4 regions of the Micromonospora sp. LOL_023 genome follow, and region 4 is predicted to be linked to each of the others. Evidence: riboswitches for the same ligand, from Rfam matches in the RefSeq annotation. Region 4 holds a riboswitch; each other region holds the start of a gene.
The links. A riboswitch is a leader RNA that binds a small molecule or an ion and turns the genes downstream of it on or off. The one in region 4 is predicted to bind cobalamin.
Positions count from the first base shown of each region.

Region 1: linked by a shared signal. The riboswitch ahead of ACFHVL_RS08030 (ribonucleoside-diphosphate reductase subunit alpha) and the one ahead of ACFHVL_RS08935 (CbtB domain-containing protein) in region 4 are both predicted to bind cobalamin.
Region 2: linked by a shared signal. The riboswitch ahead of metE (5-methyltetrahydropteroyltriglutamate--homocysteine S-methyltransferase) and the one ahead of ACFHVL_RS08935 (CbtB domain-containing protein) in region 4 are both predicted to bind cobalamin.
Region 3: linked by a shared signal. The riboswitch ahead of ACFHVL_RS12105 (LPXTG cell wall anchor domain-containing protein) and the one ahead of ACFHVL_RS08935 (CbtB domain-containing protein) in region 4 are both predicted to bind cobalamin.

Region 1 is NZ_JBHMIM010000010.1:116,146-123,393, reverse strand. It holds gene ACFHVL_RS08045 (copper resistance CopC family protein) at 1-41, shown strand, start outside; gene ACFHVL_RS08040 (MFS transporter) at 246-1,466, shown strand; gene ACFHVL_RS08035 (ribonucleotide-diphosphate reductase subunit beta) at 1,488-2,498, opposite strand; gene ACFHVL_RS08030 (ribonucleoside-diphosphate reductase subunit alpha) at 2,531-4,942, opposite strand; cobalamin riboswitch at 5,071-5,286, opposite strand; gene ACFHVL_RS08025 (PadR family transcriptional regulator) at 5,423-6,067, shown strand; gene ACFHVL_RS08020 (YciI family protein) at 6,143-6,496, shown strand; gene ACFHVL_RS08015 (RNA polymerase sigma factor) at 6,503-7,248, shown strand, end outside.
Region 2 is NZ_JBHMIM010000018.1:14,001-20,378, forward strand. It holds partial or broken gene ACFHVL_RS12130 (alanine--tRNA ligase-related protein) at 1-200, opposite strand, end outside; gene def (peptide deformylase) at 445-1,014, shown strand; gene tsaD (tRNA (adenosine(37)-N6)-threonylcarbamoyltransferase complex transferase subunit TsaD) at 1,018-2,070, shown strand; gene metE (5-methyltetrahydropteroyltriglutamate--homocysteine S-methyltransferase) at 2,231-4,468, opposite strand; cobalamin riboswitch at 4,586-4,801, opposite strand; gene ACFHVL_RS12150 (recombinase family protein) at 5,544-5,948, opposite strand; gene ACFHVL_RS12155 (recombinase family protein) at 5,955-6,378, opposite strand, start outside.
Region 3 is NZ_JBHMIM010000018.1:4,515-11,762, forward strand. It holds gene ACFHVL_RS12085 (hypothetical protein) at 14-175, shown strand; gene ACFHVL_RS12090 (DUF5984 family protein) at 168-770, shown strand; gene ACFHVL_RS12095 (hypothetical protein) at 967-1,443, opposite strand; gene ACFHVL_RS12100 (prenyltransferase/squalene oxidase repeat-containing protein) at 1,480-2,520, opposite strand; cobalamin riboswitch at 2,606-2,748, opposite strand; cobalamin riboswitch at 2,900-3,055, shown strand; gene ACFHVL_RS12105 (LPXTG cell wall anchor domain-containing protein) at 3,148-4,596, shown strand; gene ACFHVL_RS12110 (hypothetical protein) at 4,593-5,573, shown strand; gene ACFHVL_RS12115 (energy-coupling factor transporter transmembrane component T) at 5,574-6,719, shown strand; gene ACFHVL_RS12120 (ABC transporter ATP-binding protein) at 6,716-7,248, shown strand, end outside.
Region 4 is NZ_JBHMIM010000012.1:62,865-70,112, forward strand. It holds gene ACFHVL_RS08910 (DUF2306 domain-containing protein) at 1-242, shown strand, start outside; gene ACFHVL_RS08915 (DUF2277 family protein) at 689-916, opposite strand; gene ACFHVL_RS08920 (cobyrinate a,c-diamide synthase) at 935-2,356, opposite strand; gene cobO (cob(I)yrinic acid a,c-diamide adenosyltransferase) at 2,350-2,952, opposite strand; gene ACFHVL_RS08930 (VWA domain-containing protein) at 2,952-4,961, opposite strand; cobalamin riboswitch at 5,042-5,170, opposite strand; cobalamin riboswitch at 5,283-5,461, shown strand; gene ACFHVL_RS08935 (CbtB domain-containing protein) at 5,493-5,699, shown strand; gene ACFHVL_RS08940 (CbtA family protein) at 5,714-6,472, shown strand; gene ACFHVL_RS08945 (hypothetical protein) at 6,520-6,843, shown strand.

The DNA.
Region 1 (7,248 bases), on a different contig from region 4:
CCCTCGCCATCGTCGTGCTTCGCCGCCGACGTGTGACCTGATGCACTTCGGCAACCGGTGACCAGCGGCATCGACGTTGCGGTCGACGTGAGGAGGCTCACCGGCGGAAGCGGCCGATTCCGGGGCTAGGGTGGCGTTGGTCAGATCCTGAGGTGGGCAGGTCAGGCGGGCCGTACCGCCCAGCGGGGCCAGCTCACCGCCGACAGGGGCACCACACTGTGAAAGCGTCACCGTCGACCGTCGGCATGCAGATCCCGGTGCTGCTCGCCGCGGTCTTTCTCATCTTCCTCGGCCAGATGGCGCTGAACCCGATCATCGCCCCACTGTCGCGGGAGATCGGGCTGGCCGAGTGGCAGGTCGGGACGATCGTCGGCGTCTCCGCCCTGATGATGGTGGCGACCAGCCAGCTGTGGGGCCGGCGGTCCGAGTCGTGGGGCCGTAAACCGGTCCTGATCGCCGCGTTCGCGCTGGCCACCACCGCGACGACGCTGTTCGCGCTGCTCGCCCAGCTCGGGATCCGCGGGGTGGTCACCGGCACCGGGCTGTTCCTGCTCCTCGTCCTCTGCCGCGGGGTCGGTTTCGGCATCGCGGTCGCCGCGGTGGCACCCACCGCGCAGGCGTACATCGCCGACCTCACCGACGACGAGGGTGCCAGGGTCAGGGGGATGGCCGGGATCGGCACCGCCCAGGGCGTCGCGATGGTCGCCGGTGCGGTCGTCGGCGGCGCGCTCGCCGGGTTCGGGTTGCTGGTGCCGCTGCTGGCGGTCCCGGTGCTGCTGGCCGTCGGGCTGTTCCTGGTCGCCGTCCGGCTGCGCCGGGAAACCCGCACCGAGCTGCTCGACGAACCGGTCCGGATCAGCCCATGGGACCGCCGGGTCTGGCCGTACCTGCTCGTCGGGTTCGGCATGTTCACCGCGTTGGGCTTCGTCCAGGTGATCAGCGGGTTCATCGTGCAGGACCGGTTCGGTCTCGACGCCGAGGCGACCGGGCTGCTGACCGGGGCGGTGCTGGCGGCCGCCGGCATCGGGATCGTGCTCGCCCAGGTGCTGATCGTCCCGCACAGCCGGTGGCGGCCGGCGACGCTGCTGCGGGTCGGCGGAACCGTCGCGGTGGTCGGCTTCGTGCTGCTGGTGCCCGTCGCCCACGCCGCCGTCCTGGTCGTCTCGATGGGGCTGGTCGGGCTCGGCATGGGCATCGCGATGCCCGGCTACGTGGCCGGCCCCACCATGCTGGTCGACCGGGACGAACAGGGTGGCCTCGCCGGGCTGATCGGCGCCACGAACGGGCTCACCTACGTGCTCGCCCCCACCGCCAGCACCGCGCTGTACGCGATCTGGCCACCGCTACCGGTGCTGGTCGGCGCGTCGATCATGGCGGCGGTGACCAGCTTCGTCCTGGGGTATCCCGGGTTCCGGCGCGATTCGCCGCCACCGGCGCGACTGCTGCCGGTGGCGGACGCGGGATAGCCCGCGACCGCCACCGGTGCCTCAGAACTCCTCGTCGAAGCTGACCGTGCCGCTCACCCCGACCTGGTACGCGGAGACCCGGCGTTCGAAGAAGTTGGACAGCTCCTGCACGTCCTGCAGATCCATGAAGGCGAACGGGTTGGTCGACCCGTACATCGGGGCGATGCCGAGCTGGGCGAGCCGCCGGTCGGCGACGTGCTGCAGATACTGGCGCATGTCGGTCGGCGACAGCCCGGACACCCCCTGGCCGAGCAGGTCGTCGGCGAACTGGACCTCGCAGTCGACCGCTTCGGCGAGCATCTGACGGACCTGTTCGACCATCGTGTCGTCGAACAGGTCCGGTTCCTCGCGGCGGACCGTGTCGACCACGTCGAAGGCGAACGCCATGTGCATGGACTCGTCGCGGAACACCCAGTTGGTGCCGGAGGCGAGTCCGTGCAGCAGACCCCGGGACCGCAGGAAGTACACGTACGCGAAGGCGCCGTAGAAGAACAGCCCTTCGATGCAGGCGGCGAAGCAGATCAGGTTGAGTAGGAAGGCCCGGCGGTCGTCGCGGTCGCGCAGCTCGCGTAGCTCGAAGATGGAGTCGATCCACTGGAAGCAGAAGTCGGCCTTGCGCTTGATCGACGGGATGTTGTCGATCGCGGCGAAGGCGGCGAAGCGCTCGGTCTCGTCCGGCACGTAGGTGTCGAGCAGATTCAGGTAGAACTGGACGTGCACCGCCTCCTCGAACAGCTGGCGGGACAGGTACAGCCGGCCCTCAGGGCTGTTGACGTGCTGGTAGAGGTTGAGCACCAGGTTGTTGGCGACGATCGTGTCGCCGGTGGCGAAGAAGGCGACGAGCCGGCTGACCAGGTGCCGCTCGGCCGGGCTGAGCCGATCCAGGTCGGCCAGGTCCGAGTGCAGGTCCACCTCCTCGACGGTCCAGGTGTTCTTGATGGCGTCGCGGTAGCGGTCGAAGAAGTGCGGGTAGTGCATCGGGCGAAGGGTGAGACTCATGCCCGGATCGAGCAGCATCGGGTTCGGTGTCATCGTGGCGGTCTCCAACGGATGGGTGCGGGGCGTCACTGGCAGGCGTCGCAGGATTCGGGATTCTCCAGGGAGCAGGCCAGTGCCTCGGCGTCGCTGGTGGCACCGGCCACCGCCGGGATGGTCACGGTGGCCTGCTGGATCCGGGTGGCCGGGCGCGACCGCAGGTAGTACGTGGTCTTGAGCCCCGACTGCCAGGCGTACCGGTACATCGACGACAGCTTGCCGATCGTCGGTGCGGCCAGGAACAGGTTCAACGACTGACTCTGGTCGATGTACGGGGAGCGGGCGGCGGCCAGGTCGATCAGCGCCCGCTGCGGCAGCTCCCAGGCGGTGCGGAACAGTTCGCGCAGCTCCGCCGGGATGGCGGCGATCTGCGCGACCGAGCCGTCGGCCCGCTTGATCTGCTCACGGATCTGTTCGGTCCACAGCCCGCGTGCCTTGAGCTGCCCGACCAGGGCGGCGTTGACCTGGAGGAACTCCCCGGACAGGGTCTCGCGCTTGAACAGGTTCGACACCTGCGGCTCGATGCATTCGTAGCAGCCGGCGATCGACGCGATCGTCGCGGTCGGCGCGATCGCCACCAGCAGCGAGTTGCGCAGCCCGTGCGCGGCGACCCGCTGCCGCAGCGCCGTCCAACGGTCGGTCTGGGTCGGTTCGGTGCCCCACAGGTCGGGGTGCAGGTGCCCGCGCGCCGCCCGGGTCTGCGGGTACGCCGGGTGCGGTCCGTATCGCTGCGCCAGTCCGGCGGAGGTCTCCAACGCGGTCAGGTAGATCTCCTCGGCGATCCGGGTGGACAGTTCCCGCGCCGGCGCCGAGTCGAACGGCAGGCCGAGCGCGAAGAAGACGTCCTGCAGGCCCATCATGCCCAGGCCGACCGGGCGCCAGCGTGGGTTCGACGCGCCGGCCTCGGTGCTCGGGTAGTAGTTGATGTCGATCACCCGGTCGAGGAAGACCACCGCGGTATGGACGGTGTCGCGCAGCCGCGCCCAGTCGATCTCGCCTGCCGCGCCGCCCTCCCCGGTCGCGGCCGGGGTCAGGTGCGCGCCGAGGTTGATCGAGCCGAGGTTGCAGACCGCCGTCTCGGCGTCCGAGGAGACCTCGACGATCTCGGTGCACAGGTTGGACAGGTGCACGACGTTGCCGGGTTCGCCGGTCTGGTTGCACAGCAGGTTCGACCGGTCCTTGAAGGTGATCCAGCCGTTGCCGGTCTGCGCCAGGGTGCGCATCATCCGCCCGTACAGGTCGCGGGCCTTGATCTGGCGTACGGCGAGCCCGGCAGCCTCGGCGGCCCGGTACGCGGTGTCGAACTCGGCGCCGTACAGATCGGGCAGCTGTGGGACGTCGGCCGGGTTGAACAGCGACCACGTGGCGTCGGCGTCGACCCGGCGCATGAACTCGTCGCAGATCCAGTTGGCCAGGTTGAGGTTGTGGGTGCGCCGGGCGTCCTCGCCGGTGTTGTCGCGCAGTTCCAGGAACTCCTCGATGTCGGCGTGCCACGGCTCCAGGTAGACGCAGGCCGCGCCCCTGCGTCGGCCGCCCTGGTTGACGGCGGCCACCGAGGCGTCGAGCGTCCGTAGCCACGGCACGATCCCGTTGGACAGCCCGTTGGTGCCCTTGATCAGCGCACCCCGCGAGCGGACCCGCGACCAGGATATGCCGATCCCGCCGGCGTACTTGGACAGCTTCGCCACCTGCGCGTACCGGTCGTAGATCGAGTCCAGCTCGTCGCGGGGCGAGTCGACCAGGAAGCACGACGACAACTGGGTGTGCCGGGTGCCGGAGTTGAACAGGGTCGGTGAGCTCGGCAGGTACGCCAGTGACGACATCAACCGGTAGAAGCCGATCGCCTCGGCGGGGGTGCGGGACAGTCCGCAGGCGACCCGCAGCAGCCAGTACTGCGGGGTCTCCACCACCTGCCGGGTGGCGGGATGACGCAGCAGGTAGCGGTCGTAGACGGTCCGCAGCCCGAAGTACTCGAACCGGCGGTCGGCGGCCGGGGCGGTGGCGGCGTCGAGGTCGGCGGTGTGGTCGGCGACGAACCGGGCCGTCTCGTCACCGACGAGGCCGTGGGTGTGTCCGAGCCGGATCGCCTGGCTGAACGAGCCGATGCCCTGCCGGCAGACCTCGGTGCCGATCTCGTCGGCGAGCAGCCGGGCGGCCAGTCGGGAGTACTGCGGGTCCTCGCCGATCAGGTCGGCCGCGGTCTGGATCAGCAGCCGGGTCAACTCGGCGGTGGTGATGCCGTCGTAGAGACCACTGAGCGTCCTGGCAGCGACCCGCCCCGGGTCGACGTCGGCGAGCCCGTCGGCGTGCTGCCGTACCGCGTCGCGCAGCCGGTCGGGGTCGACCGGCGTGGCGGTCCCCGATCGGTCGCGGATTCGGGTCGGCCGCTTGCCGGGCGTGGCCGCCGGTGCGGTAGCGGCGGGATGTGTGACGACGGTCACCTGTGGTGCCTCCTGGCATCGCCTCGTGGGAGGCCGAGCGGGCAGGCAGACAGGCGCGAACGCGCGATGGCCAACGCGTCGCAGCCGTCGGCCGTCCCGCGCGGCGATCGGACCACCGGGTACGCGTTCGGCGTATCCGGCACAACGGCAGGTCTTCGGACTTGTGGGCCGGACCGGACATGCCAGTCACCTACTGGCCGTCACTTCCCAGGCCGGGGTGGCCCAGTGTGCTCGACGGCGGTCGTTCCCACTCACCGCTGCGGGGCAGTCCCGGATTCGCACCGGGTTCCCTGTTGCCTCGGCCGGGCTGGCTGCCCGGCCGAACCAGTTGCGTCCGGGACTATATCTGGTGGGTGGCTTCGCGGTGGGTACCTACATGTCGTGTCGTGGTGTCACGTATTTCACTCAGCAGATCGAGTTGTCGCCGACTGCTTGACGATATATCGTCAACGTATCAATGATCCTGCAGTGGAGGTTTACATGAGACGCGAGAGAGCACGCGGTGGCCCGGGGGCCTTTCTGCGCGGCGCCGGATTCCCACCCTTCGGGCCCGGCTTCGGCGGACCCGGTGGACCGGGCGGGCCATTCGGACCCGGCGGTCCATTCGGCGGCCGGGGGGCGGGCGGCGGCCGTGGTGGCGGTCGGGGGCGGCGGCGACCCAACGTGCGGGCCGCGGTGCTGGCCCTGCTCGTCGACAGGCCGATGCACGGCTACGAGATGATCCAGGAGTTGGACTCCCGCACCGGGGGCGCCTGGCGCCCCAGCCCCGGCTCCATCTACCCCACCCTGCAACTACTCGAGGACGAAGGTCAGATCGTCGGCGCCGCCGAAGGCGCCGGCGGCGGGCGCAAGCGTTACGCGCTCACCGACGCCGGTCGACCCGAGGCCGAGCAGGCGGCGCAGGCCGCTCCGTGGACCGAGCTCGCCCCGGAGACCGTCGACAGCTGGCACGATGTACGCGAGTCCGGGATGCAGACGATGCAGGTGCTGCGGCACGTACTGATGAACGGCAACGCGGAGCAGCGCGAGCGGGCGGTCCGGGTGCTCGACGAGACCCGCCGCAAGCTCTACGGCATCCTCGCCGAAACCGACGAGGCTGGCCCGGACCAGACCCAAGACAGTTGAGGTGACGGTGTCGATCCGGCCGTCCGCCGATCGTCGTTACCGCAGATGGCGACGTACGCCTCAGCGAGGAGAACCATGAAGTACATGCTGCTGTTCGTCAGCGCGCCCACCGACGCCCCCGAGCCGACCGTGCCGCAGTGCACGGTCGAGGACTGGATGGCCTATGACAAGGAGATGAAGGACGCCGGGATCTGGGTCAGCGGCAACGCCCTGGCCGACCTGACCACCTGCACGTCGGTGAAGGTCGACGCCGACGGGCAACGGATCGTCACCGACGGGCCGTTCGCCGAAGCACGCGAGGTGCTCGGCGGGTACGACATCATCGACGTGCCGGACCTCGACGTCGCCCTGGACTGGGCGGCCCGCTCACCCGGCGCCCGCGACGGCGGATCCGTGCAGGTGCGGCCGGTCGCCGACTTCGGGATGTGAGCGCGGATGGTCACCGACGGGCGGCGGGAGCACCACGGCGACGAGCAAGCCGTCGCCGTGGTGCGGACCTCGGTGGAGGCCGTGTTCCGGGAGGAGCACGGCCGGCTGCTCGCTACCCTGGTACGCCGCTTCGGTGACCTGCACCTGGCCGAGGAGGTCGCCGCCGAGGCCGTCGAGGCGGCTCTGAGGCACTGGCCCGTCTCCGGCGTACCGACCCGACCCGGCGCCTGGCTGCTGACCACCGCCCGGCGCCGGGCGGTCGACCGGATCCGGCGCGACCACAACCTGGCACTGCGGCTGGCCGTTCTGCAGGCCGAGGCGGACCGGGCTGATCCGGCGCCGTCGGCCGACGGCGACCAGGAGTTGCCAGACGACCGACTGGCGCTCTTCTTCACCTGCGCCCACCCGGCGCTGACCGCGCAGGACCGGGTGGCGCTGACCCTGCGCTGCCTGGCCGGGCTGACCACCGCCGAGGTGGCCCGGGCCTTCCTGGTGCCGGAGGCGACCATGGCCCAGCGGATCGTCCGGACGAAACGGAAGATCCGCGACGCCCGTATCCCGTTCCGGGTTCCCGGCATCGACGAGCTGCAGCAGCGCCTTCCCGGCGTCCTGCAGGCGGTGTACTCGATCTTCACCGAGGGGTACGCGGCCAGTTCCGGCCCGGACCTGCAACGACTGGACCTGGCCGAGGAGGCCATCCGGCTGGCCCGCATCCTGCGGCGGCTGCTGCCCGCGCAACGGGAGGTGGCCGG
Region 2 (6,378 bases), on a different contig from region 4:
ATGCACTTCTGCACCGAAGCTGCGGTCGGGTAGGGCGCAGGCCGCTGGCCGAGGAAGAACGGGACGAACTGCACCATCCCGGCGTTGATGAACAGGAGGTTGGGATCCGAGATCGCTGGCAGCGGAGCCGACGGGACCACCGTGTGCCCGTTCGCCGCGAAGTGGGCCAGGAACCGCTGCTTGATCTCCGCCGTGCGCACCAACGCCCCCTTGTTGCAATTAACTTGCAACTGCATCGTATGTGTGACAGGAGGAGGTGGGTCGGGGCGCCCCCTGTACCCGCTGCCGCGGCTCGCACCCAGACCGGCGGGGTAACGGCAGATCCAGGTGCAACACACGACGGCGTCGTCACCTACGCGCGCGATGCACCGGACGCCGAGCCACCGCAAACCGAGGCCATGACCACAAACCCACGGGAGCTTCTTGCAAAAATATTGCAGTTGCATGGAAAATGCAGTTGTGCAGACCTCGACCGGCACCCCGCGCCCCATCACCAGACACGGCTCCCCCGTCCTGCACCACCCTTGTGCCGAGGTGACCGTCTTCGACGACGCCCTCGCCGGGCTCGTGGCCGACATGTTCGCCAGCATGTACGCCGCGCACGGTGTGGGGCTGGCGGCCAACCAGATCGGCGTCGACGCCCGGATCTTCGTCGTCGACTGCCCTGACGCGACCGGCGCCCACACTGTCGCCGCGATCGTCAACCCGGTCCTGCACCTGCCCGATCAGCGGGGACTGGCGACCGACGTCGAAGGATGCCTGTCCGTGCCCGGCCGGCACGCCGACCTAGCCCGCTGTGCCACCGCCACCGTCACCGGGTTCGACATGTACGGGACGGAGATCCGGCTCGACGGCACCGGCACCCTAGCCCGGTGCTTCCAGCACGAGGTCGACCATCTCGACGGCCTCGTCTACGTCGACCGGATCCCGGCCAAACTCCGCAGGAGAATCGTCACCGCCAGCGCCGAGCATCCCGGCGTCGGCGCAGGCGTCGACACGACTCCGGGCGACTGACCGATGCCCATCGTCCTCGGCATCGAGACCTCCTGCGACGAGACCGGCGTCGGAGTCGTCGCCGACGGGGTCCTCCTCAGTGACGCGCTCGCCACCAGCATGGACGAACACGCCCGCTTCGGCGGCGTCGTCCCCGAGATCGCCGCCCGCGCACACCTGCACGCCATCACCCCGATGGTCCGCCACGCCCTCGACCGCGCCGGCATCGGCATCGGCCAGATCGACGCCGTCGCCGCCACCGCCGGCCCCGGCCTCGCCACCGCCGTGCAGGTAGGCCTCGCCGCCGGCAAGGCTTACGCCCTCAGCCTCGGCGTGCCGTTCTACGGCGTTCACCACCTCGCCGGCCACGCCGCCGTCGACGTCCTCGAACACGGCCCGCTGCCTGCCCGTAGCGTCGCGTTGATCGTCTCCGGCGGGCACACCTCCCTGCTACTGATCGGTGACCTCGCGACCGAGCCAGTCATCCACCTCGGCGACACCCTCGACGACGCCGCAGGAGAGGCGTTCGACAAGGTCGCCCGCCTGCTTGGTCTGCCCTACCCTGGCGGTCCAGCCATCGACCGCGTGGCCCGCGACGGCGACCCTGGCGCGATCGCTTTCCCCCGCCCGATGACCGGGCCGGCTGACCCGCCCTACCAGTTTTCCTTCTCCGGCCTCAAGACTGCGGTAGCCCGCTGGGTCGAGAAACACCACGAACACCCCCTGCCGATAGCCGACATCGCCGCGTCATTCCAGGAGTCCGTAGCTGACACTCTCACCCGCAAGGCCCTGGCCGCCTGCCGGGACCACCAGGTCGACACGCTCCTGCTCGTCGGTGGCGTCGCCGCGAACAGCCGCGTCCGCGCCCTCGCCGAACACCGTTGCGCCACCGCCGGCGTCCGGCTCCGCGTGCCCTCGGTACGGCTCTGCACCGACAACGGTGCCATGATCGCAGCACTCGGTGACCTGCTCGTGCGTGCCGGCGTCACCCCCGACCGGCTCGATCTTGGCGCCGACCCGTCCGCCGTCCTGGACGGCGCGCTGCTGAACGGACACCGCCAGAAGCGAGCACGGTGAGCAGTTCGGCGTAGCGTGACTCCATGGCTTGTAGATCAGCGCCCGCCGATAGATCAGCGCCCGCCGAATCCGTAGGCCAGGCGAAGAACTCACCGTTCATGACCTACCGGGTCCGGCCCGGGCGGACACCTACGTGGTGTCCGCCCAGGCGCCAGCCTCGTCAGTTCCCGCGCAGCTGCGCAGCGGCGACGACCAGATGCCGCAGCGACGCCTCGACCTCAGCGTAGCCGCGGGTCTTCAGACCACAGTCCGGATTGACCCACAACCGCCCGGCCGGCATGGCCGCAGCTGCCCTACGGAGGGCCTCGACCACCTCGTCGCGGGACGGCACCCGGGGCGAATGGATGTCCCACACCCCGGGGCCGACACCGCGCCGGTAGCCGATCGCAGCCAGATCGTCGAGGACCTCCATCTTCGAGCGTGACGCCTCGATGCTGGTCACATCGGCGTCCAGCGCGTCGATCGCGGCGATGACCTCACCGAACTCCGAGTAGCACAGGTGGGTGTGGATCTGAGTGTCATCGGCGACGCCGCTGGTCGCCAGCCGGAACGCGCCGACCGCCCAGTCCAGGTACGCCTGCTGGCCTGCCCTGCGCAGCGGCAGGGTCTCCCGCAGGGCCGGTTCGTCGACCTGGATCACCCGGATTCCGGCCGCCTCCAGATCACGGCATTCGTCGCGCAGGGCGAGTGCGACCTGGTCGGCGGTGTCGGCCAGCGGCTGGTCGGTACGGACGAACGACCAGGCCAGGATCGTGACCGGCCCCGTGAGCATGCCCTTGATCGGCTTGCTGGTGAGCGACTGGGCGTAGGTGGACCAGTCGACCGTCATCGGGGCCACGCGGGCCACGTCGCCGTAGATGATCGGCGGACGCACGCAGCGGGAGCCGTACGACTGGACCCAACCATGCTCCGTAGCCGCGAAACCGTCCAACTGTTCGCCGAAGTACTGCACCATGTCGTTGCGTTCCGGTTCGCCGTGCACCAGCACATCCAGGCCCAGCTTCTCCTGCAGTCGGATGACATGCTCGACCTCAGCGCGCATCCGCTCGACGTAGCCGTCGTGGTCGAGCCGACCAGCCCGGTACGCGGCGCGGGCCCTACGCAACTCGTCGGTCTGCGGGAACGACCCGATCGTGGTCGTCGGCAACTCCGGCAGCCCCAGCCGCTGCTGCTGCGCGGCCGCCCGATCCGGGTAGTCGCCACGCTGCCGGTCGGCGGGGCCGAGGGCTGCCAGCCGGACACGCACGTCGCCGCGCCGCCACCCGACCGGAGCGACCGGCAGCGGTGCGGGCAGGTTGGCGATGCCGTCGCGCAGCGCCCTGCCGAGCAGGACCACCTCATCGACCTTCTGCCGGGCGAACGCCAGCCGGGCGGACAGCTCCGGGTCGAGTCCGCCTTCGACCGCGAGGTCGACCGGGACGTGCATCAGCGAACAGGAAGTGGCGACGGCGACATGGTCGGCCAGCCCGGCGATGTTCGCTCCGACCGAGACGGCGGCATGCAGGTCCGTACGCCAGATGTTGCGGCCGTCCACCAGCCCGGCGACGATCGTCCGGCCACGCAGCGGCCCGGCGGCGGCGAGCCGGTTCAGATTTCCCGGCCCGGCCGCCAGGTCCAGACCGATCGCCTCCACCGACGTGCCCAGCAGCGCGGGCAGAGCGTCACCGAATTCGCCGAAGTAGGTGGCTACGAAGATCCTCGGCCGCTGAGTGACCTCCGCGAGGCGGGCGTAGGCGCCGCGCAGGGCGTCGATCTCGGCCGGGGTGCGGTCGGCGACGTAGGCCGGCTCGTCCAACTGCACCCAGTCCACCCCTGCAGCCGCCAGCGCGGCGAGGATATCGACGTACACCTCGACCAGCTCGTCCAGCCGGGAGAACGGGTCGTCGCCCTTGGCCAGCAGCAGGAACGTGGCCGGCCCGACGAACACCGGTCGAGTGGTGATACCCAGCTCACGGGCTTCGGCGTACTCACCCAACGCCTTCGCCGGGTTCGGACGGAAGACGAGGCCCGGGTCGATCTCCGGGACCAGGTAGTGGTAGTTCGTGTCGAACCATTTGGTCAGCTCCAGCGCCGGCTCGGCGTCGACGCCTCGGGCCATCGCGAAGTAGGTGTCCAACTCGCCGAGGCCGAGCCGGGCGAACCGGCCAGGGATCGCACCAACGGCGACGGCGGTGTCGAGCATGTGATCGTAGTAGGAGAATGTGTTCGACGGGATCGCGTCGAGCCGGGCGTCGGCTAGCGTCCGCCAGACCTCGGACCGCAGCTCAGCGGCGATCCTCTCCAATTCCTCGGCGTCGATGCCGCCCGCCCAGTAGGCCTCGAGGACCTTCTTCAGCTCACGGTCGGCACCGATGCGCGGATAGCCGAGCACGGTGCTCTGCCCGAATGCGGTAGTCACCAATGGGTCCTTCCCTCGAAGTGCCCGACGGACACGGGAGGGGAGGAAGGCAGGGCACGGCGTGGCACCCGGCTTTCCGCCCTAGCCCTCCCGAGAGGCCGCCGGCGGCGCACACCAGGCGGTGTACGCAGCGCTGGCAGGTCTTCGGACTCGCGGGCGTGACACGTTGGTCGCCTACTGGCCGTCGCTTCCCAGACCTTGCGGTCCAGTGCTTCGTTGACGGCGGTCGTTCCCACTCACCGCTGCGGGGCAGTCCCGGACTCGCACCGGGTTCCCTCTTACGACGCCCCGCCCAACTCGCGGACGGGACGAACCAGCACCGCCCGCCATCGTACGGGCCGCGCCGTCGCGCCGGCGCCAGGGTCCGCCGCACGGGACACCGCAGAGCCCAATACCGGTCAACGAATCGGGGATGCCCGCCTGGGGCCATAGGGGTCTGGAGTAGCTATTCGCTACGTGAGCACCAGTTCATCACGCAGAACGATCATGTAGTTGGAGATCAACTCCGGCTCGGACACGTTATTTCCGCACGAAGGGTGATACCTACTCGCTTTACTGGTGATCCCCGTCCCGCTGGACGGGGATCTTCGCTGTGGTGGTGGCGGGGAAGCTCCCTGCCGGATCGAGCAGGTATGTCGCGGTCGCGGTGTCGACAACTCGGGCGAAGTAGTCACACGACGATCATGTCGTTGTCACGAAGGTAGGCGGCAACCCTGCCCAGGTCCACGCAGCGCAACGCGGGATGGTGACGGTGCAGCCCGCGGTCGTAGCGGAGTGCGTCGAGGAGATGATCTTCCCGGACGTAGAGGGTCCTCGGCCAGGGCGAGACCGTCGTACGGCTACTCGTGTGGCCGTGGCGGCAACGGTAACCGGGACGGCCATGCACCCAATGGGAGTCCATGCACCGGCCACAGACCTCCCAACACACCAACCCCGCCAGGAGATACCGGCGAGAAACGCCATCCGCAGGGACGGGCGCGGTACGCATCGCCTGGACCGCGACGAACCGCTCCTCACTCACCAACGACGGATGAACGACCTGACCGGAAACGACCCACTGCGGAGCCCCGTTGCGTCACTGCACCTCGCGGCCTCGAGCAACAGGGCCCTCAGGCTCGACACCGTCGCGGTCGGCACGCTGCCGGTTCCACACCTGACGGCCGGTGTAACAGGGATTGGCCAGGATCGCCGCGACCGTCGTCAGCATCCAACCCCGGCCACTGCGGTGCCGGTTACGTCCCGGATCAACGGCGGACGGGCAGGCAACACCGGCGTCGTTGAGAGCACGAGCGATACGGGCCACACTGCGACCGGCAAGCCGCTGGGCAAAGATCCACCGCACGCGCGGCGCAGTGACCGGATCAGGCTCCAGACGATGCAGACGCCGATCCCAGGCGGCGTGACCACGATTCGGATGCGGACCCGCGTCAACCAGCCGATAGCCGTACGGCGGCCGGCCGCCGAGATACCGGCCCTGCACCTCGGCCTAGGCGCGCATCGCCGCCATCGTACGATACCGCGCCCGCGACACCTCCCGCTGCGAATGCACACCAAGCAGGTCCAGCAACGCCAACTGCCGGGGATTGTCGAAGTCCACCGGCCCGTACGTCTCCGGCAACCACAACTGCACACCATGCCCGACAAGGATCAGGGTCAACTGCTCAAGCTGCTGACCATGGAAGGCACGCTCGTACTCGCCCACGACGATCGCGTCGAACCCCCGCGCCGGGTCCCCCAAAGCGGCGAGCAGCCGCGCCGTCTGCGGCCGATCCGGCCACGCCACCCGACGGGAGACACCCTCGTCGATGAACTCGGCCACGATCCGACCATGACCAGCCACCAGATCCTCGGCGCAGTCGCGCTGCCACCGACACGACGACACCCGATCCTGAAAGTCGACCGTCGACATT
Region 3 (7,248 bases), on a different contig from region 4:
CGATCCCGCGACCGTGGCCGACGCGTTCGCCCAAGCGTTGGACGTGGTCGCTCACTTCGATCACGTCGTCTTCGCCATCCGCGACAACCTGCCCGGAACACCGGTCCACGCGGCATTCGCCCAACATGTCAGCCCCACGGCCGACGAAGGCACCAGCGGCAACCATCGTGGCTGACCAGCACCCGGTACGCCGAACACCACCGGCAATCCGCTTCCAGTTCCAGCTACGCCCGCTGGACCAGGTACACCCCCGGGGTCGGGACAAACAGACGCTGCACTGGTTCGGACTCACCGAAGGCTGGTACTGGCTCGACCTCAACGGACATCAACTGCTGCGCTACTCCGCCGAGACGGTGCGCCGCCGGCAAGCAGACGGCCACGACGATCCACCGTACGCCGACTACTACGTCGTACGGCTGTGGGAAGACCTGCTGCAGCTACTCCCTACGATTCTGGAACCGGTGCCCGCCGATCTGCTGCCCTTCATCGCAGCGGACGCCACGACCTGGACCACCCGAGACAACGATGTCGGTGCAGATTTCACCGCCGAGCAGTGGTACGGCGACCACTACCTGGACTTCGGCTACCTGCGTAACGGCCCGAAGGTTCGCTGCTGGCGCACCATCAGCACCGACGACGACACGGTAACAATCGACTGGTGGAACCAGCGACCCGACCCGAACGACGACATCATCTTCACCGGCCCAGCACGCGGACGTACGGCTTCCTGCACTCAGCAGCTCACCGACGCGGTGCGTGATCATGGCTGATCGACGGCTGGCCGTTCGACTTGACGCCCATCACGTTGCGCTGTCCGGAGTCTGCGCCAACTGCGCGCCGCCCAGCGTCGACCGAGCCGGTCAGACTCAGGCTGACCAATCAGAAAGTGCCACGATGGATAGTGCGGCCGGCCAGGCCTGACATCCAGCAGGCCTGGCCGGTCCAGATGGTCGCCGCGCCGAGCGATCAGGGTGGGGTGATGGAGGGTGCCTGGCCGGATCCGAATCGCCAGCCCTCGACCGTGCCGATAGCCGGGTTGTAGCTGCTGGCGCCGAGGGTGCTGTAGGTCCAGGTGCCGCCGGGCGTCGAATGCCAGTACGACCAGTAGGCGCTGGCCGGTGGGGTGTTGACGCAGGGCTCAGCCGCAGGCGTCGGCAGGCCGTCGATGCGGCAGATGAAGGCGAGTCCCCAACGCAGGGTGCCGGTGGGGGTGAAACCGGCGCCCTGCAGGGCTGCGAGGCCAGTCGGCGGGTCGCCGGGATAGCAGTTGGTCTGTACGCCGAGTCCGAAGGCGGTGAAGTCGACGACGACGGTGACGCCGGTGCCGGGTGCACAGGCGGCGGCGTGCGCCGGGCGGGTCAGCGGGTCGACCGCGACCAGTCCTGCTGCCAGCACGACGATCGCGGCGAGTGCCGCCAGTCGGCGGCGGATCGATGTTGCCATGATTCCTCCGTGGGCTAGCTACGCGGGACTGAACGGCTAGGCGCAGGCCAGGGTCGGCGCGTCCGGTCGGGAGCCGTTGGCAGACAGGGTGACCAGGCTGGCTGCGGCCAGGCCGGGTACGGCCTGCGCGGTGGCGCGGGGTGCGGTGGCGGGGTCGAATCCGGTGGTGGTGTAGGCGATCGCGCCCCGGTCGGCGATGGCACCGGTGCAGCCGACCTGCAGGTTCAGCAGGAACTGACGGGCCTGCCACCAGGCCAGCACCCGGCCGGTCGCCACCAGCGCCTGGGCGGCCAGGCCGGTGCTGTTGGCGTTGGCGACCCCGCCGGCGGTGAACGAGCCGTCGGTGGCCTGTACGGAGATCAGCCACTGCGCGGCCGTCTGGGCCTGGTGCCATTCGCCGGCCGCGACCAGTGCCTGGATCGCCATCGCGGTGGCGTCGACGTCGCTGATGCAGGTGGCCTGGGCGAACTGGAGCGGGAACCCGCCGTCCGGGCACTGGCTGGCGGTCAGGAAGGACACGGCCTGCGCTGGCGCGCCGCCGGCCCGGTCCAGGGCGATGACGGCGAACGACTGGCTGAACATGTTGCTGTAGTCGCCGAACGCGGACTGGTCGGAGAAGCGGCCGGAGGGTGTCATCAGTCCGGTGAGCCGGGTGAGCAGATCGATGCCACCGAACGATGTGGGGTCGAGGCCACGGACCTGCACGCCGAGCGCGAGCTTGGCGGTGGCGCCGGCGTACGCCTCGGTGCCGCCGCCGATGTAGCCGGTGATCACCGCCGGTTCGGCGAGCCAGGTGATCGCGTTGGTCGCGTAGCTGTCGGCTTCCTTGGCTGCGGCGAAAGTGAAGATCGCGTCGATGGTGAGGCCCTGATCGGGGTAGGCGATGCCGCCGAAGACGACTTCGAAGCGTTCTCCGTCGACCATCTGCCGGGCGAGCCAGCCAGCGGCGGCGTCGACGCGGTTGTGGGTCTGAGGTGGAGTGGCTGCGGCCGGCGCGGCCGCGGTCACGGTGAGCGCGAGAGCGGCGAGTACACCGGTGGTGACGAGTCGGAGACGGTGACGGCGGTGGGTGGCCATCGGGCGGCGCCTTTCCGGCCCATACGTCGATGCGACCCGGGTGGACCGGGTGGCTCCGACCCGTGGGCCACGACGGGTGGGACATCCTTAGCAGCGGTACGTCGACGGGTACTCGGGCTCGCGGCATGGTGTTCGCCGCCTACCGTTGCGGGCCAGCGCCGGCTTCCGACCGGACTTCCCCCATCGATGCACAGGTGCGGAACTGCTGCGGACAGTGTGGGCATGACTCCTCTCGGTCGTCAACGGCTCGGCCCTGATCGGGCCGGTGGCTTCGCCGGTCATACTCGGCACGGTGGCTGTCAACCGCTGAGCAGATCCGCTATTCGATCCGATCGGCCGCCGCCCGTGACGTCCGGTGAGGACGCCCGCGGTTGCCGATCTGACATACTCGGTAGCGGCTCGTCACAACTGAATGTGCTCCCAGGCGGGGGAAGCCGGTGCGAGGCCGGCGCTGACCCGCAGCCGTATGCGCGCCGGTGTGCCTGTGAGCACCGGTACGCGAGCCGGAATGCCCGACTGTGGAGTGAGCGGCTCAACACGTCGTGGTCTACGGATCGAGCCCGGATCGGCCTTGGTCGCGTGCGACCGGCGGATGCGGTTTCGGTCACCGCTCCGAAAGGTCCCTCCATGGTTCGTGGCTTTCTCAGTCGGGTCCTGCCGGCGCTTGCCGCCCTCGCGGTGGTCGCCGCCAGTGCTGGGGTCACTCTCGCCCGTCCCGCCGGGTCTCCGACTCTGCGATTGGCCGCCACTCCCGCAGCGGCGCAGGCCGGATCACACTGGCTTTCCGGTCAACTGGTCGACGGTGGTCTGCCGGGCTTCGTCGGCAGTGACTGGGGACTGACGATCGACGCGCTGTTCGCGCTGCGGGCCACCGGCACCGAGCTGGCCGCTGTCGCCGCCATCACCGAGGCGCTCGCGGCCAACGCCGACGGCTACGCCGCCATCCGGACCGAGATGGGCGATTTCGTCACCGGCGGATCGACGGCGAAGGTGCTCCTGGCCGCCGTCGCCGCCGGTGTCGATCCGACCGATTTCGGTGGACACGACTGGCGTCAGCGCACACTGGACCTGATCTACGGCACCGACCACGGCACCAGGACGGGTTGGCTGTACGACCGCAATCTCGACACCACCGCCGGGTCGAACCTGTTCGGTCAGTCGCTGGCCGTCATAGGACTGGCCCGCTCCGGAGGTGTACCGCAGCCGGTGGTCGACTTTCTCGTCAAGCAGCAGTGCCCAGGCGGCGGGTTCCGCCTGTATCCCAGCGCGGCCGGCAACGCCTGCTCGGCGGACCCTGCGACGGAGCAAAGCATGGAGGTGGACGCGACGGCGATGGCGGTGCAGGCTCTGCTGGCAGCCGCCGACGCCGGAGCGAGCGGCACCGCCGAGCCGCTGGCTGCGGCCACATCGTGGCTGCTGTCGGTGCAGGCGGCTGACGGATCCTTCAACGGCTCCGGCTTCACCAACTATCCCAACACCAACAGCACTGGTCTGGCCGGGCAGGCACTGGCCGCCGCCGGCGAGCACACCGCCGCCGGACAGGCCGCCGGGTTCGTCGCCGCGCAACAGCTCACCACCGCCAACGCTGGTGCGGCGTCGGCACACGTCGGCGCGATCGCCTATACCCCGGACTCGCTCGCCACAGCCGTCACCGACGGAATCGGCGAGTCCGAACTGGACCAGTGGCGCCGGGCCACCGCCCAGGCGGTCCTCGGCTTGGCGCAGGTGCCGCTGGGTCAGATCGGCACCGGCGACCCGGCACCCACCCCGACCTTGACGCCGACACCGAGCCCCAGTGCGACGCCCACCCCGAGCGCCACGCCGAGTCCCACCCCGGAGCCGAGTCCCACCCCGACGCCCACCAGCAGCCCGAGCACACCGTCGCCGACACCCACCTCGACGGTCACCGCCAGCCCGACCCCGACCGGCACACCGGCCACGACTCCACCTCCGGGCGGACGCCTGCCTAAAACCGGTGCCCCGGTCGCCGCCTACGGTCTGCTTGGCGGCGCGACGATCGTCGCCGGGGTCGGCCTGCTCCTGGTGACCCGCCGCCGCAGGGAAACACTGCAATGACGACCGGCACAGTAGCCGGGGTGGACAGCGCGACGCGACGCGCGACGCTGTCGATCCGTGCGGCGCGGCTGCTCATCGCCGTGGTTGTCGCCGCCGGTGCCGCCCTAGCGCCGGCCGGCCCAGCCGCAGCGGCCGGGCTGGCCGGCTACTGTCCGGATGGCAACGGAGTCACCGTCATCGTCGACTTTCAGGAACTGGGCGGGCCGACGATCATCCGGTGCGCCGTCGGCGACCAGGTCACCGGCCACGCCGCGTTGAAGAACGCCGGCGTTTCGATCACCGGTACCACCCGTTGGGGCGAATCGTTCATCTGCCGGATCGAGGGCAGACCGACCGCCGCCGAGGAAGCGTGCGTCGACACGCCCCCGGCGAGCGCGTACTGGTCCTACTGGCACGCCCCCGACGGCGGACCCTGGACGTACAGCCAGCATGGCGTGCTTGCGCGTAAGCCTCCGCTCGGCAGTTTCGAAGGCTGGTCGTTCGCCAAGAACCGGACGGCGTCGACCAGCCCGCCACCCCGCATCGCCCCGGTACGTCCCGCGCCACCGCCGCCGGTCACCCCGCCGTCTGCCGCCCCGCCGCCAGCAACGCCGCAGCTGCCCAGGGCCACGCCCCCGACCGACCCGAAACCGCCAACGGATCCGGCACCGCCGGGCGGGGCGCCCACCCGCCAACCACCGGCCACCTCCACCACGCCCGCAGGCGTACGGACGTCAGGCCCGTCGTCGCCGGAATCGACCACCGCAGGCACCCCTGTCGTTTCGACCGCACCGTCGGCCAGCCCTGCGGGTGAGGCTTCCGCACCAGTGCAGACCGGAGACCCCGCTGCCCGGACCGAGGCGTGGACCGGGGACGTCGACCGGACGTCCACGCAGCGCACCGGGGTGCCGGTCATGACAGTGCTCGGTGCCGGCCTGCTGTTCGTGGTCACCGTCGCCGCGGTGGTCACCGCGCGCCGCCGACGCCGGAACGGATAGATGCCCACGCCAGGCGCCCGGGCGCCCAGGGCGGTGCACCCGGGCGCCTGGTGGCTCTGGGCGCTCGGGCTGGCCACCGCCGCCACCCGTACCACGAATCCGCTGCTGCTCGCGCTGATCATCGGAGTGGCCGGTTACGTGGTCGCCGCCCGCCGTACAGACGCGCCGTGGGCCCTCGGTTTCCGGCTCTACCTGTGGCTCGGAGCGATCATCGTCTGCTCCCGGATTCTGTTCCGGGTCGTCTTCGGCGGGGGCCAGGGCGACCATGTCCTGTTCACCCTTCCGCAGATCCCACTGCCCGAGTGGGCGGCCGGGATCCGACTACTCGGGCCGGTCTCCCTGGAACAACTACTCGGCGGCGGATACGACGGGCTGCGGCTGGCCACGATGGTGATCTGCCTCGGCGCGGCCAACGCGCTTGCCAACCCGAAACGGCTGCTACGGGCCGTACCCAGCGCGCTCTACGAGGTCGGAACAGCCGCCGTGGTGGCGCTGTCCGTCGCGCCGCAGCTCGTGGAGAGCGTGCTGCGGGTACGCCGGGCCCGGCGGTTGCGCGGTGCCCGACGCAACGGCATGCGTGCACTGCGTGGCATCGTCATCCCGGTACTCACCGACGCCCTCGACCGGTCGCTGGCCCTCGCCGCCGCGATGGACTCCCGCGGCTACGGCCGCCGCGGACCTCAGCCGACCTCGGTGCACGCGATGACCGGTGCCCTGATGATCGGCGGTCTGTGTGGGGTCTGCGTCGGAATGTACGGACTGATGGACGCCACCACCCCCCGCTTTCTGGGACTGCCGATGCTGGCTGCCGGGATAGGCGTCGCCGCCGCAGGGCTGGCGGTCAGCGGCCGGAGAGTGCTCCGCAGCACGTACCGTCCGGACCGGTTCGCCGGCACAGAGCTGCTGGTTGCGGCCTGCGGGCTGGTCGCGGCTGCCGGGCTCTACCTGACCACCCGGGTCGACCCCGCCAACCTCTACCCGTCGCTGAGCCCGCTGGAGTGGCCGCAGATCGCACCGCTGCCGGCCGCCGCGATCCTGGTCGCCGCGCTGCCCGCGTGGCTGGCACCGCCGCCACCGAGTGAAACGGACACAGCCGGCGCTCCCACCGCGCGGGGCGAGCGTCAGCAGGAGGTGGCACACGGATGATCGAGTTCGACGCGGTCACGGTCACCTACTCCGGGGCTGCAGCGCCCGCGCTGGTCGACGCGACGCTGAGCATCGCCGAGGGCGAGCTGTGTCTGGTCGCCGGCCGTACCGGTGCCGGAAAGTCCACTCTGCTCCGTGCGATCAACGGACTCGTCCCGCACTTCACCGGGGGCCGACTCAGTGGCCGGGTCACCGTCGCCGGGCGCAGCACCCGGGACCATCCACCCCGCGAATTCGCCGACCTGGTCGGCGTCGTCGGACAGGACCCACTGGCCGGGTTCACCACCGACACCGTCGAGGAGGAACTCGCCTACGGCATGGAACAGCTCGCCGTCCCCGCAGCCGTGATGCGCAAACGGGTGGAGGAAACCCTCGACCTGCTGGGCATCGCCGAGCTGCGCCGCCGCCCGCTGCGTACCCTCTCCGGCGGGCAGCAGCAACGGGTCGCGATCGGAGCCGCGCTCACCGCGCACCCCAAGGTGCTCGTCCTCGACGAGCCCACCTCGTCGCTCGACCCCACGGCCGCAGA
Region 4 (7,248 bases):
AGATGGCCTGGATCGTCGCGGTCGGCCCCGTCACCACGGTGGGAACGACCAGCACCTTGACGGCCGGCTGGCTGATCAACATCGTGGTGGCGGAGTGGATCATCCTGCGCGGCGCCGCCGGCCCGGGCCGGCAGTCCTGCGGCGGCGCGGACGGAGACGGAGCAGCCGGCGTCACCGGCAGTGCGGCCGGTACGCCGGCTGCCACGTCGGCGGTGCAGCCCGCAGTCGCCCGACGCTGCTGAATCAGGTCGACCACGGCCTGCCGGTTGGCGATCCGGTCGTTGGACAGCGCATCCGGATTGGCCCACTGCTCGGCGATGAAGGTGAGGTTGTTGCGCAGCGCCGCGTCCAGGCCATCACAGTTCTCGCCGGCGTTGCCCAGCCCGGTGCCGACCGCCAGTCCGGTGCCGAGCAGGGCCGCCACCACCACCCCGAGGAGCACCTTGCGCCACCGGCCACCGCTGATGTCCCGCCCGTACATGCACCACTCCTTCGGTTGCCGCTGCCCAGCTGCAGCTACCGATCCGTACGGGTACGGACGACGCGTGGATCTACCCGTTGCCTCAAGTCTTCATTCAGAACCTTCATAGTTCTCTCGGGTGAGCCGGTGAAGCGGTCGGACCGTGTCGACGGCGGAGCCGCCGGATTCTCGGCACGCGCCGCGACGACGCCCTCGGCGGCGGCCCGGTCAGTCGCTGGAACGGGCCGCCGAAGCACGAACCACCAGGCTCTCCAGCAGTTCGCGGCTGGCGGCGGCGACGGCGGCCACCGCGGCGTCGAACGCCGCGGCGTTGTGTGCCGCAGGCGCCCGGAACCCGGAGATCTTGCGAACGTACTGCAGGGCGGCGGCCTCGATGTCGGCGTCGGTCACATCGGTGGCGTACGGCTCACGGAGCGTCTTGATGCTTCGGCACATACGCTCCATCCTGCCCCATCAGCCGGTCCCGAGGGGGTCTGCATCCGGTCGGCCAACCCTCCGACGGGCGGCTGACACCAGCCCGGTGGCCATCTCCGGCCGCGCCGCCCAGTGCAGGTGCAGATACGACGCGTGAACCCCGTTGGCGACGAAACCCTCCGGGGCCGCGCCATGCCAGCCCCAGGCCGGTGCCGCACCGGCGCGCGGGGTCACCTCGGTCCGGTGGAACTCGTGTCCGGTCAGGCGGGCCCCTGCCGGCATCACCGCGCTGTCGGTCAACGCCACCGCGTCCCGGTAGCCGAGCGTCAGCCGGGGTGCCATCCCCGCGTCAGCCGGTAGAACCCCGCACATCGGCGCCCCGTCGAGGGTCCGGCACAGCCACAACAGACCGGCGCACTCGGCGATCACCGGAGCACCAGTGGCCGCCAGTGCCGCGACCTGCTCTCGCAGTCCGACGTTGGCGGCCAGTTCGGCGGCGTACACCTCGGGGAAGCCGCCGCCGACGACCAACCCGGCGGTGCCGGCGGGCAGCCGCTCGTCGCGCACCGGATCGACCTGGTGGACGTCGGCCCCGGCGGCGGCGAGCAGCTCGACGGTCTCCGGGTAGCCGAAGCTGAACGCCGGACCGCCGGCCACCGCCACCACCGGCCGGCCGACGACCGCCTCGGACCGCCCGTCGGGGAACGCATCGGAGCACTGCGCGTCGGCGGTCGCCGCCGGCGCCGACCAGGGGGTCGCCGTCAGTTCCGGGGCGCTGGCCGCCACCGCAGCCACCGCCGCCAGGTCGACCGACGCGGCGACCAGCTCCGCCAGCGAGCCCACCGACGCGGTCGCCGCCGCCACCCGCTCCACCGCCGGTACCAGCCCGAGGTGCCGCGACGGTGTGTCGACCGACCGATGTCGGCGCAGCACGCCGAGCACCGGGGCACCGACCTCCTCGCACGCGTCGCGCAACACCTGCTCGTGCCGATCCGAGCCGACCCGGTTGAGGATCACCCCGGCGATCCGGACCTGCCCGAACGACCGGAAGCCGTGGACCAGAGCGGCGACCGACCGACTCTGCCCGGAGGCGTCGACGACCAGCAACACCGGCGCGGCCAGCAGGGCGGCGACGTGCGCGGTGGAGCCGAAGTCACCGGCGCCGACCCGGCCGTCGTAGAGCCCCATGACGCCCTCGACGACGGCGAGCTGCGCGCCAGCCGCCCCGTGGGCGAACAGCGGGCCGATCAGGTCCTCGCCGACCAGCACCGGGTCCAGGTTGCGGCCGGGCCGACCTGCGGCGAGCGTGTGGTAGCCGGGGTCGATGTAGTCCGGGCCGACCTTGAAGCCGGCGACCCGCACCCCTCGGGCGGCGTACGCGGCGAGCAGCCCGGTCGCGACGGTGGTCTTGCCGTGACCGGAGCCGGCAGCCGCGATCACCACCCGGGGCACCGCTACCACTCGATGCCCTGCTGGCCCTTGCGTCCGGCGTCCATCGGATGCTTGACCTTCGTCATCTCGGTAACCAGATCCGCCAGCTCGACCAGCTCGCTGGCGGCGTCGCGGCCGGTGATCACCACGTGCTGGCTGCCGGGCCGGTCCCGCAGCACCGACACCACCTCGGCGACATCGACCCAGCCCCACTTGATCGGGTAGGTGAATTCGTCCAACACGTAGAAGCGGTACGCCTGCGCCGCGAGGTCACGGCGGATCTGCGCCCAGCCCTCGGCGGCCTCTGCGGCATGGTCGCGCTCGGTGCCGGGACGCTGGATCCAGGACCAGCCCTCCCCCATCTTGTGCCAGGTCACCGGCGCGCCCTTGGCGCAATCGCCGAGGGCGCGCAGCGCGGCCTCCTCGCCGACCTTCCACTTCGGAGACTTGACGAACTGGTAGACGACGACCGGCCAGCCGGCCGACCAGGCACGCAGCGCCATCCCGAAGGCGGCCGTCGATTTGCCCTTGCCTGCCCCGGTGTGTACCGCGAGCACCGGCTGGCGGCGCCGCGCCCGGGTGGTCAGCCCGTCGTCGGGCACATACTCCGGCTTGCCCTGCGGCATCAGGCTGCCCTCCGTACGGTCCGGTCGGGGTCGGCTGACCCGGCGGCCAGTGCCGCCAGCGGAAGCCACTCAGCGGCGAATCCACTGGCGAGCCGACGGCCGAGTCCGAGCCGGACCGGGCCGGACTCGCAGTCGAGCACCACCATGGTGGTGCCGGCGAACAGCGGTGCGAGGGTCACCGGGTCCGGTCCGCTGGTGGCCCGGCCGTCGGTGACCAGCAGGACCAGTGGCCGCCGCCGCGGGTCGCGGCGGCGTTCCGCGTCGATGACGGCGGCCGTGGCGCGCAGACCGGCTGCGATCGGGGTACGCCCCCCGGTGCGCAACTGCGTCAGCTTGGCGACTCCGACCTGGTGGCTGCTGGTCGGTGGCAGCACCACCTCGGCACCGGCACCCCGGAACGTGACCATGCCGATGCGGTCCCGCCGATGGTAGGCGTCACGCAGCAGGGACAGCACAGCGGTCTTGACCACCGCCATCCGCTGCCGGGCGGCCATCGACCCGGAGGCATCGACCACGAACAGGATCAGGTTGGCCTCCTGCCCGACGTAGCGGGCTTCGCGCAGGTCGGCGGAGGTGATGCCACGGGAGCCACGGGCCACGGCGGCGAGCAGGGTCGCCGGCAGATGCACACCGGACAGTCGACCACGCGGGTGGTCGGCGCCGACCACCCGGCCCCGGTCCGCGCGGGCCGCCGACCGCCGGCCGGGGGTGCCGCCCTTGCCGAGGCCGGGCAGCCGCAACCGCTGCGGCCGGTACGCCGGCCCGGCCGCTACCGGCGGCGGACCGCCGGCCTGCGCTCCGCCCGACGGGTCAGCCTCGGAGCCTCCGTCGGTCACGGGTGATCCGGCGCTGTCGGGAGGTCCAACGTCACCGGAAGGACCGGCGTCGTCTCCAGATCCGGCAGCCGGCGACGACACCGGTGCGTCAGCCGGCGACGGGTCCGGTGGGGGCGACGGGTCCGGTGGCGACGGCGGACCAGGGTCGGGGTCGGGGTCGTCGCCGCCCTCGTCGCGCAGCACCTCGTCGAGGCGTTGTTCGTCCGTCCCGGGCGGATCGAGGGGATCCCGACGGCGGCGGTGCGGCAGCGCCAGCCGCGCGGCGTCGCGTACCTCGGCAGCGGTCACGGCGGCGAGTCCACGCCAGGCGGCCAACGCGATGGATGCCCGGGCCATCACGATGTCCGCGCGCAACCCGTCCACCTGGTACGCCAGACAGATCCGGGCAATCCGGTTGATCTCGGCGTCGGGCAAGGTGACCTGCGGCAACGCCGCCCGCGCACTACGTACCCGGTGCGCCAACCGGTCGTCGGCCGCCCGCCAGGTCGCCGCGAACGCCGCCGGGTCGGCCTCGTACGCCAGCCGCCGACGCACCACCTCGGCCCGGTCACTCACCTGCGTCGGCGCGGTCACCGACACGACCAGCCCGAAGCGGTCCAACAGTTGCGGCCGCGGCTCCCCTTCCTCCGGGTTCATCGTGCCGACCAGCAGGAACCGGGCCGCGTGGTTGACCGACACCCCGTCGCGCTCGACGTGCGCCCGCCCCATCGCCGCGGCGTCCAGCAGCAGATCCACCAGATGGTCCGGCAGCAGGTTGACCTCGTCGACGTAGAGCAGACCCCGGTGGGCGGCGGCGAGCAACCCCGGCTCGTACGCCTTGACCCCGGCGCTGAGCACCCGCTGGATGTCCAAGGTGCCGACCACCCGGTCCTCGGTGGCCCCGACCGGCAACTCGACCAGGGTGGCCGGGTGCCGACGTCCGGCCGCCGGCGCGGTGTGCGGCCCGTCTGGGCAGCCCGGATCGGGTGCGGCCGGGTCGCAGGCGAACCGGCAGCCGACCACCTTGTCGACCTCGGGCAGCAGCCCGGCCAGCGCCCGGACGATCGTCGACTTGGCGGTGCCCTTCTCGCCACGGATCAGCACCCCGCCGATGCCGGGATGCACCGCCGCGAGCAGCAGGGCCTGCCGCAGGTCGGGCAGGCCGACCACGGCGGTGAACGGATACGGCCTCATCGGGCGTGCCGACAGCGGTGCATGGTGAATCCCTCCCGCGGGTATCCACGCCCGCGTGCCGGTGAACCTGTGAGCGGCCGGAGTCTCCTGGCTGCCGGATCGTCGCCACGTCCCAGCCTTCCCGCCGCGTCGCGACGGTGGCTGTCTCAAGGGGACGTGCCTCCCCGGTCACAGTGGCGGGACCGCCCCGGATTCGCACCGGGTTCCTCCGCGCACCGCTCGTACCGGCCATGCTCCCCCACCGGCGCCTCGACCGTCAATGTGGCGCCGGTCCCGCTGCTGGTCCCGGCGGTGGCCATTGTCCGGCCCGGTGATTCGGCGGTACGCTGCGGACGCCACGGTGCTCGGGAAGCCGGTGTAATTCCGGCGTGGTCCTCGCCACTGTGACCGGGGAGTGTCCGTTCCACCACGCCACTGGGCCGCCACACGGCGGCTTGGGAAGGCGGGACGATCGCGACGATCCGGGAGCCAGGAGACCGGCCGTGGCACGCACCGCATCGCCACGAGGCATGGACGAGAGGATTCCCTGGCATGTCTGCATCTTCGGTCGGCGGCGACGCCGCCAGCACCACCCCCACCATCCGCGTACCGCTGGCCGGCTGGCTGCTCGCCGCGGTGGCGGCGGTCGTCATCTACCTGGTCGCACAGGACAACGGACTCGTCCTGGCAGGTGCCGCCGAGTTCGTGCACGAGTTCACTCACGACGGCCGGCACGCGCTCGGCGTACCGTGCCACTGAGCACGGCGGCGACGATGCGCACCCTTTCGTTCGGCACCGTGCTGCGCCGTGGCCTGGCGGCCGGGCTGGCCGCCGGGGTGGCCGGCTCGGTGGCGGCCCTGCTGATCGTCGAGCCGCAGATCGAATCGGCGCTGGTCGTCGAGGAGAGCCGGGCGGCCGGCGGGGCCAGCGGGCACAGTCACGACGGCGAGTTGGTCAGCCGCGTCATGCAGGTCTTCGGTGGGCTGGTCGCGACGGTCGCGGTCGCACTGTGCCTGGCGTCGATCGTCGCGGTGGTCTTCGCCTCGACCCGGCACCTGCTGCCCGGCCGCGACGACTTCCGCCGGGCCGGTCTGCTCGCCGGACTCGGCTTCGTCGTGGTGGCGTTGCTGCCGGCGATCCGGTTCCCCGCCAACCCGCCGGGTGTCGGCGACCCGGCAACGGTCAACCAACGGACCGGGCAGTACCTGTCGTTCATCATCGCGGCGGCGGCACTCAGCTGGCTGGCGGTGCTGGTGCACCGTCGGCTGGCCGGTTGGTCCCGGCCGGAGCCGCTGCGGGCGGTGGTCGCGACGGCCGTCGCGATCATCGGGTACGCCCTGCTACTGGCCCTGTGGCCGGCGACGGCCGTCGAGGTGCCGGCGGACATCCCGGCGGTGCTGCTGTGGGAGTTCCGACTGGCCTCACTGGCCCAGCTGGCGACGATGTGGACGGTCCTCGGCGTGGTGTTCGGCCTACTGCTCACCCCGGCGAAGGTCGCCGGTCGACGGCCCGTACTCGCCGACACGGCGTGACCGCCGGCGCCACCGCGCCGGAGCCGGCTCTCGGGCAGACCGCCCGGGTGACGGTGTGCCGGGGCTGCTGCTGCGGCACCGTACGCAAGCATCCCGACATCGACCATGACCGGCAGCTCGCGCTGCTGCGTTCTGCGGTCCCGGTGCAGGTGGCCGACTGTCTGAACGCCTGCGAGCGGTCCAACGTGGTCGTGGTGCAGCCGACACCGCTGGCCCGGCGGCTCGGTGCCCGGCCGGTGTGGTTGGGCGACATCCTCGACGACGCGACCCTGTCAGCGGTCGCCGAGTGGGCCACCGCCGGCGGTCCGGGCCACCGGGCCTTGCCGGGCCGGCTCGGGCCGCACCGGTTTCCCGCGCCGCGCTGGAAGTAGCCTCCGGCCAGCCACAGGGCTGGGCACTTGGGGCCCTCGCGCGCCGCCGGTGCCGAAAATCATCCGGAAGGTGCCGGTCAGGCGAAGTTCACCCCCGGGATCGGTCCGTCCCACTACGACAGCCGCCGAGGAGCTTCGGCTGAGCTTGCGCACAGTGGCGTACCCAATGCGCACCCGGCGCGGAAGCCCGGTTCCAGCTGGCAATCCTGCTCGGCGCGACCGGCACCTCACCGCCGCCGTGGCAAAGCGCCACCGCCCTGAACCACCCGAACGAGGAGGACGCCAAACTCGCCCAGGTCAGCACGACAACTGGGCCCGTCGTGCCCCACACCCCGTGGCTCTACCCGTCATGCGCGACAGCCCACCTGAACAACGTCGACACGGACCCGCACCTCGGGTTGATAC